DNA from 3 places in the Aquamicrobium ahrensii genome. Region 1 is predicted to be linked to each of the others. Evidence: predicted binding sites of a transcription regulator. Region 1 holds the regulator's gene; each other region holds the start of a gene.
What was found. The regulator LexA, encoded in region 1, represses DNA repair genes until DNA is damaged. The targets are predictions, from matches to a motif close to TGTTCNNNNTGTGTTCNG.
Positions count from the first base shown of each region.

Region 2: a site for LexA is predicted at 2,183-2,200, ahead of ABID44_RS14580 (sel1 repeat family protein). Genes of this name have one in related genera too.
Region 3: a site for LexA is predicted at 1,735-1,752, ahead of uvrA (excinuclease ABC subunit UvrA). Genes of this name have one in related genera too.

Region 1 covers NZ_JBEPMN010000001.1:173,717-176,993, forward strand. The annotation lists gene ABID44_RS00900 (ComEC/Rec2 family competence protein) at 1-702, shown strand, start outside; gene lexA (transcriptional repressor LexA) at 884-1,603, opposite strand; gene ABID44_RS00910 (molybdopterin molybdotransferase MoeA) at 1,718-2,923, opposite strand; gene moaC (cyclic pyranopterin monophosphate synthase MoaC) at 2,925-3,277, opposite strand, start outside.
Region 2 covers NZ_JBEPMN010000013.1:14,364-17,640, forward strand. The annotation lists gene ABID44_RS14575 (ATP-binding protein) at 1-1,595, shown strand, start outside; gene ABID44_RS14580 (sel1 repeat family protein) at 1,795-2,061, opposite strand; gene ABID44_RS14585 (DUF2147 domain-containing protein) at 2,462-2,803, shown strand; gene ABID44_RS14590 (glutathione S-transferase family protein) at 2,859-3,277, opposite strand, start outside.
Region 3 covers NZ_JBEPMN010000004.1:11,329-14,605, forward strand. The annotation lists gene ssb (single-stranded DNA-binding protein) at 184-714, opposite strand; gene ABID44_RS07090 (hypothetical protein) at 932-1,222, shown strand; gene uvrA (excinuclease ABC subunit UvrA) at 1,901-3,277, shown strand, end outside.

The sequences.
Region 1 (3,277 bases):
CGATGGGTTTCGGCGCCGTTTGCGGTGGCGAGTCTGATGATGCTGATTGAAGAACGCACACCGGACATTCTGATTTCGGAAGACGCGCGGTTGCTCGCCGTCACCATGGAGAATGGCGAGATCGCCGTTAACCGTCCGCGCCCCAACGCCTTCACCATGGATAATTGGCGGCGGGCTCTCGATGCGCAAGGCGTGCAGGCGCCGGAGCGACGCAAACAAAAGGATCGGAACGATCTCGCGCTGAAAATGAAGGACGGTGGCGAGGAATCCACCGCAGGCGCAGGATTTCGATGCGCGGACAGGGTTTGCGTGACACACCACCCTTCAGGCGCGCAGATCGTGCAGGCGTCCGATACCGATACTGCCCGCGCCTTCTGCGATACGGCGAGCCTTATCGTGATCGAAGACCCAACGGCAAGAAATCCCTGCCGCAATGCCGGTCTCGCCGTCATCACCCGCCGCCAACTGGCGCAAAAGGGCAGTGCGGCGGTATTCCTGCCGGCAGGCTTTTCATCGAACGGCGCAGCATCCACGAGACCAAAGCCCGAAATACACTTCTCCATCGAGGGAGACTATCGCCCATGGCATACCCAGCGCCGATTTTCCCGGGAGGCGCGCGGCATGCCACCCTACCAGCGGAAAGTGGCCACCCCCAAGCCTGCAAATTCTCCGGAAGGTGGCCTGACGCGCGAATCGGAATAAAGAACAAGCCCGTCCAGAATGCACGCGATGGCCGCCCGCTCCAGGATCAAGCCGCCAACGTGTAATACCTAACCTGATTTAGAAGGTTAGCCTTATATCGTTTGGTTTTCTCGATATTTTTCTTTAAAAGATACATGCACCTTCTGAAGACCGGCTTTCGTCGAAGGGCTTCCACTTTCTATCAGTAGCGACGGATCAATCCGACAAGCCTGCCTTGCACCTTCACCCGGTCGGGTCCGAAGATACGCGTCTCATAGGCTGGATTGGCCGCTTCAAGGGCAATGGAAGCACCCTTGCGGCGGAAACGTTTCAGGGTGGCTTCCTCGTCATCCACCAGCGCGACCACGATGTCACCCGGCGTCGCCGTGTCACCATTGCGGATGATGACCGTATCGCCCTCAAAGATACCCGCCTCGATCATCGAATCGCCTTTGACCTCCAGCGCATAGTGTTCGCCGCTGGAGAGCATTTCCGGAGGCACGGAAATGGAGTGCGTCTTATGCTGGATCGCATCGATCGGCACGCCGGCGGCGATCCGTCCCATAACCGGAATGGAAACGGCCGAACCCGAATCGTCGTCATTGCTGGCGATCTGGAGTTTGCGGGTTTCTTTAGCCGGCTGCCCGAGACTGCCCTGAATGACGCTTGGGGAAAATTTTCGCGCGCTGTTGAGGCCGGGCGCAATGGAATCGGGCAAACGCAACACTTCGAGCGCCCGGGCGCGATTGGGCAGGCGGCGAATGAAGCCGCGTTCCTCCAAGGCGGTGATGAGCCGGTGAATGCCGGATTTGGAAGCGAGATCCAGCGCCTCCTTCATCTCGTCGAATGAAGGCGGAATACCGCTCTCTTTCATTCGTTCATGAATGAAGAGCAGCAATTCATGTTGCTTGCGCGTCAGCATCGGTTCCCCCGGCAGCGGTGAATCCAGAATTGGAAAACAAACCCGGAACAAACACTATATGTTCCAGTTGTGTTCCGCAACCGTTTAAAGTTTAATGAATGAATTGAGAATTCGTTAGTCGATGAGCAGAACCGGGCACGGCTCGCCGGCTGCGAGCGGATCTGCGAATGGAGCCCGGACGATCAGGCCGCCGGCTGCCGCCATCACGCGCAGCATGGAGGAATCCTGCATTTCGAACGGCGTGGCCACAAGCTTTCCATCGCGCTCCTCAAGCCTCGCGCGCACATAATCCTGCCGGTGATCGTTGGCGCTCATGTCGGCCCCAAGGATAGCGGCGCGCATGTCCTGCCGGAACGGCTTTCCTCCAAGACGGGCAAGCAGCGGTTTGAGGAAAAGCTGGGAGCAAACGAGGCTGGCCACCGGATTGCCGGGCAGACCAAGACATCTGATCTCGCCCATCCTGCCGAACATCAGCGGCTTGCCGGGGCGCATGGCGATCTTCCAGAAATCGAGCGTCATGCCTTCCCCGGTCAAAACCTCGTGAACGAGGTCGTGATCGCCAACGGAAGCGCCGCCGGACGTAACGATAACATCTGCCCCCGCCGCCACCGCTTCCCTGACCAGCGCTGCCGTGGCGTCCCTCCGGTCGGGGGCGATACCGAGATCAAGCACTTCCGCGCCGGCGGCGCGGGCGCAGGCTGCGATGCCATAGGCGTTCGAGGAGATGATCTGGCCAGGCCCGGTTGCGCTGCCGGGCGGGCGCAACTCGTCTCCGGTGGCGATGATGGCGACCAGCGGGCGCTTCACCACCGAAAGGCTGGGATGGTTGGCGGACGCAGCCAGCGACAATGCTGCAGGACCGAGCAGGCGGCCTTTCTCGATCAGCAGGTCGCCTTCCATGAAGTCGATACCGGCGCGCCGGACATTGCGGCCCGCTACCGTGGTCTCGAGCAGTTCTATGATGCCCGGCGCCGCAACCTTCACATTCTCTTGAATGACGACAGTGTCGACGCCGGCGGGAAGGGGCGCGCCGGTGAAGATGCGTACGCATTCTCCCTTGCCCACGGTCCCGGAAAAGGTGCTGCCGGCGGCAATTTCGCCAATCACTGCGAGCCGGTTTCCAATTGCGCCTGCATCGACCCCGTGGGCGGCGTAGCCGTCCATGGCGGAGGCGTGGAACGGCGGCTGCGTGCGAAGCGCCGTTACCGGTTCAGCCAGCACCCGGTCGTAAGCCTGATCGAGGGGAACCCGTTCGGCAGTCAGAGGCTCGACACCCTGCAGAAGGCGCTCCAGCGCCGTCTCCATCGGAACCAGAGCCATGTCAGCTTTCCGCCTCATAGTCGCCGGACTTGCCCCCGGTCTTTGAAAGCAACCTGACGTCCGAGATAACCATGCCACGATCCACGGCTTTGGCCATGTCGTAGATGGTGAGGCAGGCGACGGAAGCGGCTGTCAGAGCCTCCATTTCCACCCCGGTCTTGCCGGTCACCCGCGCCATCGCCCGCACCCTGAGGCCGGGCAGGGCGTGGTCCGGTTCGATCTCCACCGTGACCTTCGTCAACAGCAGCGGGTGGCAAAGCGGAATGAGTTCATGCGCTTTCTTTGCCGCCATGATGCCGGCGATTCGGGCCGTGCCAAGAACGTCGCCCTTCTTCGCATTGCCTTCGACAATCA
Region 2 (3,277 bases), on a different contig from region 1:
TGGTGCCTGGCTATCACGGCGAGGCGCAGGACATTGTGCTGCTCGCCTCCAAGGCAAACGAAATCGGCTTTCCCGTGCTGATCAAGGCCCGCGCCGGAGGCGGCGGGCGCGGCATGCGGCGCGTCGATCATCCGCAGGATTTAGCGGAAGCGCTGTCCTCGGCGCGCCGCGAGGCCAAGGCCGCATTCGGCGATGACCGCGTTCTGGTCGAGAAATATGTCGAGAAGCCGCGTCACATCGAGGTGCAGGTGTTCGGCGACAATTACGGCAATGTCGTCCATCTGTTCGAGCGCGATTGCTCGGCGCAGCGTCGCCACCAGAAGGTGATCGAGGAAGCCCCCGCCCCCGGCATGACCGCTGAGATGCGCGCGGCGATGACCGAGGCAGCCGTCACAGCGGCTAAGGCCATCTCCTATTCCGGGGCGGGGACCATCGAATTCATCGTGGACGCCTCGCAGGGGCTCAGGTCCGATCGCTTCTGGTTCATGGAGATGAACACCCGCCTGCAGGTCGAGCATCCGGTCACCGAGATGATCACCGGCAGCGATCTGGTCGAATGGCAGTTGCGCGTCGCCTATGGCGAAGCGCTGCCGAAACGCCAGGATGAGATTGAACTGAATGGCCATGCCTTCGAGGCGCGGCTTTATGCCGAGGATGCGGCCAGGGGTTTTCTGCCTGCCACCGGTACGCTGCACCATTTGTGGTTTCCGGATGAGCCTGCGCCGGGCACGTCTCTGCGGGTGGAGACCGGGGTGCGCGAAGGCGACGCCATCTCGCCCTTCTACGATCCGATGATCGCCAAGCTGGTGGTTCACGGGCCTGACCGGAAGACGGCGCTCGATGCGCTCGGCGACATGCTGGCGGAGACGGAAATCGCCGGCTCGACGGTGAACACTGCCTTCCTCGCCGCCCTTGCCGCTGACCCTGATTTCGCCGCCGGCGATGTCGATACCGGGCTGATAGGCCGCAAACAGGATGCTCTGACCGCGGTTCCGGAACCTTCCGAGGGCCAGATCGCCGCCGCCGCTCTTGCCGTTTTCGATCTTTCCGACCCCGCGGCCCCCGATGATCCGTGGTCGGCGCTCGCCGGCTATGCCCACTTCCATGCGACGCCAAAACGAGTCGTCCTCAGATATGGCGAGCAGGAAATCAGGGCGCGCGCCGGCGTCGAAGCCGGCAAGGTATTTGTTGAACTCGAGGGACGGGACGGCAAGATGCGTCGCCTGCGTCCGGCGACGGTCAACCTGGCGCGCTGGCCCGGACATGTCAGTGTGTTCGACGGGCCGGTGAGCTGCACATTCGCGGTTCCCGATCCGCTGGACCGGGCGGAAGAAGGGGGCGGCGGCGCGGATAGCCTGCGCGCGCCGATGCCGGGTCTGGTCAAGGTGGTGCGCGCCACCGCCGGCGATATGGTCGCCAAAGGCCAGCCCCTGCTGGTTCTGGAAGCGATGAAGATGGAGCACGCAATTGCCGCCCCGCATGACGGGATGATCGCGGAAATCGCCGCCGAGGGCAGCCAGGTCACCGACGGCGCGGTGCTGGTGCGTTTCGCAGAGCCCGCCGAGGAGCAGGCCGCCTCCCATAGAACGCCGTGAGCCCTGTCCCGACATGGTTTGGAAAGCCAAAGGCCGCGCCGATCTTGTCCCGATCGGTCGCGGCCCGGCTGTGTATGCATTGTTTTGGTGGAAGCGCCCCCGCGCCTATTCCATGCCTGCCCTGTCTTGCGGTTCTGGCCGTTGGAGCGACCGTCGCCTTGTCATCGCCGCGTTCTATGCGCGGCTTTTCAATTTTCGGTCAGTGCATCGTCATCCATTCACGCGCCTCGCGAAGGGCCCGCGCCAGATCCGTCTTCGACATGTTGGCCGAGATTTCCGAGCGCAGCTCCGCGGCGCGGGCCGAACCCTTAATGGCCGCGATGTTGAACCACTTGTGGGCGGCAATCTGATCAACCTCACAGTCGCGACCCGTGGCGTACATCATGCCGAGTTCAACGAACATGTCGGCCTGAGCCATCGTGCCCATGGCGCCGAAACCGGCTTCGTGCATTTCAAAACGTGCCATTTCAAACCCCTGTCCCGTTGCGAGAGCGCCTCGTTCTTGGTGTTCGGGAGGCTGCCCTTCGATGCTTCCGAGAATGCCCCATGGGCTTGAATTCGCCGTAAAAAGACGTGCTTAATTTGAGGAAAACAAAGCTAAAACAATAGGTAAACGTCACACTTCGTTAACGATGGAAAGGCCGGGAACAGCTGGCTTTCAACTCGAATTTTACGGAAATTTCACACCCCGAATTCAACCCTTCGCTAACCACGGCGACGCATCGGTTTCGTGATTTCGTTTTACCCGGGCTCCGTGAGGGTCCGAAAAATATCGGCCAACTTCCCCAGCGGCACGACTTTCGTTCGGCGCGGGACTGGATTAGCTTACGTTTGCGTAAGAGGAACGCAGCGCTCAGGGAGGAGACATGTTTCGTATTGCCAGCGTGGCGGCGTTCGCCATTCTCATGACGGCCGGCACGGCCCTTGCCGATCCGATCGAAGGCACATGGAAGCGGCCCAACGGCACGCTGATCTCCTATGCCGGCAGCGCCGCGAAATATTGCGGCACGGTTATGTCCGGGGAATACAAGGGCAAATCGATCGGCTGCATGGAAGGCGGCGGCGGCGCCTACAAGGGCACGGTCAACAAGCTGGATGAAGGCAAGACCTACAACGGCAAGGCCAGCGTGTCGGGCAACACCCTTTCGCTTTCCGGCTGCGTGCTGGGCGGGCTGATCTGCAAAAGCGAAAAGCTCACCCGCCAGTAGCCAAAGAGAAGGCCGCCGCTTATCCGGCGGCCTTTCATTCCTGAATGAACGGTGTTCAGGCGCGCGCCTTCTGGCCGAACAGGATTTTCTGCGCTTCCTTGTCCTCGGCCAGATTGTTGCGGTGGTCCTGTCCGACCTCGACCGCCTTCACAACGGCCGGGCGCGCGGCGATGGCCTCGAACCAACGCCTGAGATTCGGAAAATCCTCCAGATCCTGTCCCTGATTGCGGTAAGGGCGAACCCACGGGAACGCGGCCATGTCGGCGATCGAATAGTCACCGGCGAGATAGTCGCGGTCGGCAAGGCGCTTGTTCATCACCCCGTAGAGCCGGTTGACCTCATTGGTGTAACGGTCGATGCCATACTCGATTTTCTCCGGCGCGTACTGGCGGAAGTGGTGCGCCTGTCCGGCCATCGGCCCAAGCCCCCCCATCTGCCAGAACAGCCACTGGTCGGCCTCTGTGCGCTGGCGCT
Region 3 (3,277 bases), on a different contig from region 1:
CGAGGCGAGGAAAGCGCCTGGAAACAGATTCACAAAAATACGCGAAGCGACTGAAAACACACAACAATAGATAGATATGGAACATGCGCCGCCCACTCTGCCGTAAGGCGACGCATGTTAAACCATAATTCATTAAGGGCGGCGCACTCACCCGCCATGTCCGTACTTCCGGCCGATGATCGATCAGAATGGGATTTCGTCGTCGAGGTCGCGGCCGCCACCCATTCCCCCGCCCCCGCGCGAACCACCGACATCGCCGGGGCCAGACTGGCCGAAGTCGGAGCCGCGGCCGCCACCACCGCCGCCGGAATAGCCGCCGCGATCATAACCAACCTGCCCGCCGCCTTCGCCCTGACCCTGCCCACGCGCATCGAGCATCTGCAACTCACCGCGGAATTTCTGCAGCACGATCTCGGTGGTGTAGCGGTCCTGGCCGTTCTGGTCCTGCCACTTGCGTGTCTGGAGCTGGCCTTCGATATAGACCTTCATCCCCTTCTTCAGGTACTGCTCGGCGACCTTGGCGAGATTGTCGTTGAAGATCACGACGCTATGCCACTCGGTCTTTTCCTTGCGTTCGCCCGACATCTTGTCGCGCCATGTTTCAGACGTGGCGATGCGCAGGTTCACAACCGGATCGCCGGAGTTCAGCCGCCTGATTTCAGGGTCCGCGCCCAGATTGCCGACCAGAATGACCTTGTTGACGCTGCCCGCCATTACGCTGTCTCCACGCTCGTCCTAAATTGGAAGTCTGCCATATCTTACAGTCTGTCGCGCCGTTTGGCCCGCACGCTGCACCTGTTTCCCCAAAAGGTTTTTGTTCCCTTTATGTTCTTGCTTCCCAGCCCAAAGTCAAGCGAAACATAGCGGTGTCAACCCTGCTTGCATTTCATGAGAGCTGGCGTCAGGCGGGCGACACACCTATAGATACAACATGAAGCTTTCACGCATAGCCACCTGCGGAGTTCTGCTTGTCGCGCTTTCGAGCGGGTCTGCGGTTGCCGGAGGCAAATCCGGAACCGCCGGCCAGACAACTCCATCACCAGGCGATTTGCCAGGTGTGAATGGCGCTTACAGCATCGTGACTCCTCTTCCGCCAGAGCCTGACGACGATAAGCCGACCGGCCAATTCGGCCATTTCAGAGTCGGGAATTTCGATGTGAAGGTTTCAGGCAAGCTCACCTACGACATCGGCGTCGGCACGCTGCGACCTTCGAAACGTTAGGGCCGCGCGTCCTTACCGGTTTCCCAAAGAGTGAGCCCCGCCGCTGCCATTTCGAGCGGTCGGGGCTTTTGATGGGTTCTACCCATGATGCCGGGAGCATTTTACCGGCTTTGGATTTCGGATGCCACGCGGCATTCAGCCGACGATCCGACAAAAGTTTCTGATTTTAGGGGAAACGACCGGTCCGGTTTTCCTGCGCGGAAATTCCGGCTGGCTATCGGCCGATCGCGGCTCCGTTCAGGCGCGGAGCCCTTCGGGACTGTCCGGTGGGGTCATACCTCTCTCCTTCTGTCCGTTTCGCCGTCGGTCCGAAAGCACTTCATCCGCAGGCGCATCATCCATCACGCGGCGTCTCGCAGATGCCATGCGCCTCGCAGAGATCAGCCTCTTGAGGCGATCGGCTTCCGTACCTTCAAAATCTGGCGTGTTCATCCCGTCACGTCAACAGGCCACGGCCGACTTGAGCAAAATGTGATCTTTGTAACAGGCCCGGACCGGATTTGTCAGGAGCATGTTCGGTTTTTGTTCTTTTTGCTTGCCTGCCTTGCAGAAAGACGCTTAAACCCACGATGGAAAGTCGCGGCTTCTCTCGAAACCGCGCCGGGACGACCTATATTGGCGGATGGCCGGGAAACCCCGCCATCCCGAAACATTTCATACCAAGGCGGCGGAACGGCCATGGCCGACCATAAGTTTATCTCCATTCGCGGCGCGCGCGAACACAATCTCAAGAATGTGGACCTCGACCTGCCCCGGGATTCCCTTGTGGTGATGACCGGTCTCTCCGGTTCGGGCAAGTCATCTCTGGCCTTCGACACCATCTATGCCGAAGGCCAGCGCCGCTATGTGGAAAGCCTGTCGGCTTATGCGCGGCAATTCCTGGAGATGATGCAGAAGCCGGACGTCGACCAGATCGACGGGCTGTCGCCCGCCATTTCGATTGAACAGAAAACCACTTCGAAGAACCCGCGCTCGACGGTTGGCACCGTCACCGAGATTTACGACTACATGCGCCTGTTGTTCGCGCGCGTGGGCGTGCCCTATTCCCCGGCGACCGGCCTGCCCATCGAAAGCCAGACCGTCTCGCAGATGGTCGATCGCGTTCTGGCGCTTGAGGAAGGCACACGGCTTTACCTACTTGCCCCGATCGTGCGCGGCCGCAAGGGCGAGTACCGCAAGGAACTTCTGGAGCTCCAGAAAAAGGGTTTCCAGCGCGTCAAGGTCGATGGCGCCTTCTATGAGATCGCGGACGCGCCGGCTCTGGACAAGAAATACAAGCACGACATCGACGTGGTGGTGGACCGCATCGTGGTGCGGCCCGACCTTGCCACCCGCCTCGCGGACTCCATCGAGACGGCCCTTCGGCTGGCCGATGGGCTCGCGGTCGCCGAGTTCGCCGACAAGCCGCTGCCGCCGGAGGAAACCGCCGGGGGCGGGTCCGCCAACAAGTCGCTCAACGACACGCATGAGCGTATCCTGTTCTCCGAAAAATTCGCATGCCCGGTTTCCGGCTTCACCATTCCGGAAATCGAGCCGCGGCTGTTCTCCTTCAACAATCCGTTCGGCGCCTGTCCGACCTGCGACGGCCTGGGCAATCAGCGGGCCATCGATCCCAACCTCGTGATCCCGGATGAAAACCTGTCGCTGCGCGACGGCGCGGTCGCTCCGTGGGCGAAATCCACTTCGCCCTATTACGCGCAGACGCTGGACGCGCTCGGCAAGACCTATGGTTTCAAGCTCGGCGACAAGTTCAGGGATCTGCCCGAGGAAGCCCGGGACGCCATATTGCACGGCACCGGCAAGCGCGAGGTGACGTTCAACTACGACGACGGCCTGCGTTCCTACCAGACGACCAAGACCTTCGAAGGCGTGGTCCCGAATCTCGAACGGCGCTGGAAGGAGACGGAATCGGCCTGGATGCGCGAGGAGATCGAGCGCTTCATGTCGGCCACGCCCTGCCCGGCCTGTGGCGGATATCGCCTGAAGCCGGAGGCTTTGGCGGTGAAGATCGCCGGCAAGCATATTGGCGAAGTCACCCAGCTCTCTATCCGAAAG